2 regions of the Shewanella loihica PV-4 genome follow, and region 2 is predicted to be linked to the other one. Evidence: predicted binding sites of a transcription regulator. Region 2 holds the regulator's gene; the other holds the start of a gene.
The links. The regulator MetJ, encoded in region 2, represses methionine synthesis genes. The targets are predictions, from matches to a motif close to TAGACGTCTAGACGTCTA.

Region 1 (3,130 bases), 1.5 Mb from region 2:
CCTCGAGATCTTTGATGAGATCTTCAGGATTTTCCAGGCCCACATGCAGGCGGATCAGCGGCTTGCTGCTGTCCCACTGGGTGGCGGTGCGCAGTTTGTCGATACCGAAGACCCCCAGGATCAGGCTCTCGTAGCCACCCCAGGAGAAGCCCATCTTGAAGTGGTCCATGCCTTCGACGAAGGCGGTGATCGCCTTGATGTTGCCGCGTTTGAGCACGAAGGAGAAGAGGCCGTTGGAGGCGCTGAAATCCCGTTTGAAGAACTCATGTCCGGGGCAGGAGGCAAAGGCGGGGTGGCGCAGATGATCCACCTCTGGGCGTGTGGCCAGCAAGTTGGCGACCTCTAGGCCATTCTTCTCATGCTGCGCCATACGCACGCCCAGGGTGCGTAGGCCGCGACTGGCGAGATAGATATCGTCCGCCGAGGTGCATTGGCCCATGAGGTAGCTATTTTCCCTGAGCTGGTCCCAATGAGCCTGGTTGGCGGTGGCGGTTCCCAGCATCACATCCGAGTGACCGACGATATATTTGGTCGCCGCCTGGATCGAAATATCCACGCCAAGCTCGAAGGGGCGGCAGTTGATGGGTGAGGCCCAAGTGTTATCCAGCATGACCACCAGATTGTGGCGATGGGCGATGGCGCTCAGGGTCGGCACGTCCTGCACTTCTAGCGTGATGGAGCCGGGAGATTCGAGAAACAGTACCTTGGTATTGGGGCGGATAAGCGCCTCTATGCCATCACCTATGAGGGGATCATAGTAAGTGGTCTCTATGCCGAAGCCCTTGAGTAGCTTGTCGCACAGATCCCGAGTAGGTTCATAGGCGGTATCGACCATCAGCAGATGATCGCCCGCCTTGAGGAAGGAGAGCAGGGCGCCTGAGATGGCCGCCGAACCTGAAGGGTAGAGGGCGGTGCCTACGCCGCCTTCGAGTTCGGCGATGGCCGCCTGGAAGGCAAAGTGGGTTGGGGTGCCGCGGCGACCATAGAACATCGCGCCATTGGCGCGGTTCTTGGTGGCATGACGCATATCCTCTATGGTGTCGAACACCACTGTGGAGGCGCGAAATACCGGCGGGTTGATCACCCCCTTGCTCCATTTCTTGTCGCGGCCGACGCTGACTATCTTGGTCTCTTTTTTCATCCCATACTCTCGTGTTGGCAACTCAATGCAGCCATCTTAACATCTATACGGCTAAATGAAAGTGAGATTTATTGGAGTGGTTTTCCTTTTAGCGTGGAGGTTACTACGCCTCCAGCGGTAGACGGATATGGATAACCACGCCGGTGGCCTGGCCATCCTGCATCAGGTTCTCTGCGCGTATGCTGCCCTTGTGAAAATCGGTGATCAAGCGGGCGATATAGAGGCCGAGACCCAGGTGAGGCTTGTCCTGCGCCTTCTGGGCGCGCACAGACACCATGGACTCGAAGATCTGCTCGCCCATGTTGGCGGGCAGCGAAGGCCCCAGGTTACTGACACTCAGCAATGCCTGACGCCCCTTGGCCTTGAGTGACACCTTAATCGGCGTATCGCTCTGGCTGAACTCGATGGCGTTGGCGATCAGCTTGTCCATCAGCTGGGCGATATACTCAGGCACGCCTCGCATGGTCATGGGCTCCTTGTCTATCTCTAGCTCAAATACCTGATTGGCATAGGTCATTTGATAGCCCTGCATACACCCTGAGATCACCTTGGAGAGGGGGAAGTTGTCCACCTCGGCGTCGGTTAGCGCCTCTTCGAGACGGGTGGCCTCGCTCATGTTGTTGAGGATCATGTTGAGGCGGCTCACCCCTTCGTGGGCGCGGTCTACATACTTCTGATGTTGCGGCGGCAGATCCTGGCTGTTGAGGTGCTCGAGTGACGAGCGCACCACGGCAACCGGCGTGCGCAGCTCATGTCCAAGGCGCGACGACATGTTCTCCAGATAGTGGGTATATTGGCTCAGTCGGCCGACTATGCTGGCGAAACTGCGGCTGAGATCGCCTATTTCGTCGCGCACCTTAGAGCCGACAATCGCCTTTCTGATCCGCCCCTGGCTGTCGATCGCCTGCTCGGCATCGTCCCTCAGCTTACGGATACGGCTGGAGATGCTGGAGGCGAAGAAGAAGAGCGCTAGTGTGCCCATGCTCATCACGGTCAGGATCACGTTAAACAGTTTCTCCAGCGCCTTGTTGCGCAGGGTGCGAATGCCGTGGGTGGTCTCCTCGGCGATCACCACGCCCATCACGGTATCGTCGATCCAGATGGGGCTGGCGGCGGCCAGGATCACCGCCTTGCCATCTGGGCTGAGGCGCCAGGTGGAGCCAAACTGACCGGCCAGGGCCTTGCGGATATGGCTGCCCTCCAGCACGGTAGAGTCTTTCAACGAGTCGACAAAGTGCTTCGGTGGCGTAGTCAAAATGCGATAGTAGAGCGGGTGCAGGAACTGCTGCTTGAAGCGGCCCCAGAAGGTGTCTGGTGTCTGCTCGGTTGCCGTCTGCGCCCATACATTGGTGCTGCTGTAGATATCGCCGGATTTTGCCAGTACCCGGCCGTGGCGATCCACCACCCAGATCCGTGAGCTGTTGTGGCTCATCCCCTTGATGATGCTCTCAATCTCCGGCGAAGGCACCAGTACAGTCCCCAGCTTGGTAACATCATCCGTAGCCGAGGTGCCGACGATCGCCTCGACGTTACGCGCCTTTCTGTCGTTAACATCGACGATGGCAAAGCCCAGCTTGCTACCCACCATCTCCAGCGGCATCCTCAGTTCGATATTGTAGCCTTTCTCTGTCTTCAGCCATTTGCCTTGGATGCGCACCTCAGGGGTGACAGGCTGGGACTTACGGGGATCGGCAGGTAGCTCGAAGGCGCTGATCCAGCCGTCGCGTATGGTGGCGACGATATAACGGCGAAACTGGCCGTCGGGCGCTAGGGTAGCGATGGCCAGGTGATCGTTGTTGTCGATGCGCAGGCTGTTGGTGCCGCGGTAGATCACCTTAGGATCTGTCACCTCGAAATAGCCATAGAGGTAGCCGGCATACTTGCCCACCATATGGGTGAAACTGATATTGAGTGGCTTGCCGTCATCGGCCTTAAACAGCTGGTGATCGGCGCCATAGGTCACCGCGCGGTGACGGTTTGAGGCCCATT
Region 2 (3,130 bases):
TAGGTTTTTCCGTGGTCCTGCCCACCAAGCGCATGCCCATGTCGATCTTTTACAAGACCTATATCGATGCGGTGAGCGTGGCGGTGATCGAGGACAGCGACATAGACGCCCTGACCAATCTCGACCCTAACAATCCGCCTGCGGTCACTGATCTGGATTCGCAGGGGGCCGTGGTCGCCGGTGCCATCTCAGATCTTGGTGTGGCCCTCAGCTTCCCGCTGTCGATCGTCAACATGCCGGTCGCTGTCGGTATCTCGCCCAAGCTGCAGCGCATAGACACCTATAACTATGTGGTCAGTGCCAACAACTTCGATGCCGATGATTTCGACGACAACAAATACCGCAACGACGATACCGTGGCAAACCTGGATATCGGCGTGGCCATTCAGCCACTCGAACGCATGACCATAGGCCTGTCGGGACGTAACCTGGTGAGCCAGAAGCTGGACACAGTCGAGGCGATGGGGCGCAAGTTTACCTATCGTGTCGAGGCTCTCTATACCTTAGGTGTGGCTTATGATTGGGATAACTTCAGCCTGACGACAGATGTGGATCTTAATGGTCATAAGCGATTCGATGAGATAGGCGAGACCCAGTATTGGCGCCTGGGCGGTGAGATGAGGGCGACTGATTGGCTGGCCCTGCGTGTCGGCTATCGCCACGACATGAAAGATACCAGCAGTAATCTCTATACCCTGGGCACAGGCTTTACCATAGGTCGCTCCTTCAATCTGGACCTGACCGGCCTGGTGGGCACAGATGACGCCGTGGGTGGGGTGATTCAGACTTCCTATCATTTCTAGGAGTATGTTTCTCTAAGAATGAAAAGGCCGGCTGTGATGCCGGCCTTCTCTTGAGCCTAGGTGTTAGAGCAGGGCACTTAAGGACTTGGCGGCCAGCAAGATGGCGCTCAGGCTACAGAGCACCAGCGTCATGATGCGGGTCTTATTCTTGTCTATGCGTCCCACCAGGCGATTGGCCATCAGGTAACCCAGCAGCACAGAGGGGAGCAGCAGCGCCGAGCAGTAGAAGTGATGTAGGGTCAGCAGACCCGTAAGCCCCAGGATCACTATGGCGATAGTGGAGCTGAAGATGAAGAAGGCCGACAGGGCCGCGCGAAACTGCTTGGCATCTTTACCCGAGAGCAGTATGGCCAGCGGCGGTCCGCCGATGGCGGCGATGTTGCCGAAGATCCCCGAGATCACCCCGGCGATAAACAGGCTGCGGCGGTTGACCACTAAGTTGAGCCGCATCAGGCTCAGCAGTACGGCGATGGCCACGATGATGGCGATAGTCATGCCGAGCACGTCCTGGGGGGCGACCATGAGCAGGCCGGCGCCGATCAGTCCGCCGGGGATGCGTCCCAGCAAGGCATATTGCAGGCCGTTGAATTCCAGGGCGCCACGCTCGCGGATCAGGGTCAGCAGGGCGATAGAGAAGCCCATCAGGATCACGGGCGCAGGCACAAGTGACGGTTCGATAAGGTAGAGCAGAGGCGCGGCGACGACTGCCATGCCGAAACCGATCAGGCTCTGGGTGAGGGCGCCGACGAAGACGATAAGCGAGGCTAGCGCCAGAATATGGGGATCGAGCGGAAGTGCAGGCACTGCAATGTTCCAGGCTAAGGTTGAAAACTAAAAGAGGGACCGCCTAGCGATCCCTCTATCGATTCGTGTGTGAGTGGATCACTCCATCTCTTCCCACTCTATGCCCATCTCGGTCATCAGACGTTTGACTTCGGCTGGGATGCTATCTGGCTTGTCTTTAGACAGGTCATCGTCTTGGGGGAGTGGTTGACCGGTGTAGGCGTGCAGGAAGGCCTCGCACAGCAGCTCGCTGTTAGTGGCGTGACGCAAGTTGTTGACCTGGCGCCGGGTGCGTTCGTCGGTTAACACCTTAAGCACCTTAAGAGGAATAGAGACAGTGATCTTCTTTACCTGCTCATTCTTCTTACCATGTTCAGCATAGGGGCTGATATAATCGCCATTCCACTCAGTCATTGACTCACCTGTAAATTCTAAAATTCGGTGCAGATTTTAAACCCTTACAAATTACAGTCAAATTATTGCCTCGAATTTTTGGCAAATGCAAATAGATTTCTAAATGTTTGGACGTCTAAACGTCCAAAAGTTGTTGACGCTCACTACCGGCTTAGGTACATTTAGACGTCCAGACATCTCTTTTGTCCGAGGTGCCTGCCCAGATCCATATTGAGGAGTTGAAGATGACAGCGCGTAAACTAGCCACCGCCGCCGTACGACGAGGCATAGAGTCAGACACTCAGCACGGTGCCGTGGTGCCGCCTATCTATCTGTCGACAAACTACTCGTTTGAAGGGCATCAACAGCCGCGGGCGTTCGATTACAGCCGTTCCGGTAATCCGACCCGCTCCATTCTCGGCGATGCGATTGCTGAACTGGAACAAGGGGCGACCGGCGTGGTGACCTGTACCGGCATGGCCGCCATCACCCTGGTGACCAGCCTGTTAGGACCAGAGGATCTGCTGGTGGTGCCTCACGATTGCTATGGCGGCAGCTATCGCCTCTTCACCAACCTGGCCAAGAAGGGCGCCTTCAAGCTATTGGTGGTGGATCAAACCGACGAGCGAGCGCTTGAGCAGGCGCTGACCCAGTCACCCAAGATGGTGTGGCTGGAGACTCCTTCTAATCCGCTGTTGCGTGTGGTCGATATTGAGGCCATCGCCCAGGCAAGCCACAAGGTGGGCGCTCAGGTGGTGGTGGACAACACCTTCCTCTCTCCTGTGTTACAACAGCCACTGCAGCTGGGGGCCGATATCGTGGTGCACTCCACCACCAAATATATCAATGGTCACAGCGATGTAGTGGGAGGCGCCGTGGTGGCCAAAGACCCTGAGGTGGGCGAGCTGCTGCACTGGTGGTCAAACACTCTAGGTCTGACCGGGTCAGCCTTCGACAGCTACCTGACCCTGAGGGGGCTGAGAACCCTGGCGGTGCGCATTCGTGAACACCAAGCCAACGCTCAGAAGGTATTGGCACTGCTTTGTGACCACAAGGCGGTGGAAAAAGTGTATTATCCGGGGCTTGCCGAGCATCCTGGCCATGAAATTGCGGCCAGACAGCAGAAGGGCTTCGGCGCTATGCTGAGTTTT

Region 1: a site for MetJ is predicted at 1,178-1,195, ahead of SHEW_RS09240 (cystathionine beta-lyase). Genes of this name have one in related genera too.

Annotation. Positions count from the first base shown of each region.
Region 1 covers NC_009092.1:2,046,953-2,050,082, forward strand. The annotation lists gene SHEW_RS09240 (cystathionine beta-lyase) at 1-1,141, opposite strand, end outside; gene pdsS (proteobacterial dedicated sortase system histidine kinase) at 1,245-3,130, opposite strand, start outside.
Region 2 covers NC_009092.1:586,952-590,081, forward strand. The annotation lists gene SHEW_RS02650 (conjugal transfer protein TraF) at 1-803, shown strand, start outside; gene SHEW_RS02655 (sulfite exporter TauE/SafE family protein) at 867-1,607, opposite strand; gene metJ (met regulon transcriptional regulator MetJ) at 1,686-2,000, opposite strand; gene metB (cystathionine gamma-synthase) at 2,225-3,130, shown strand, end outside.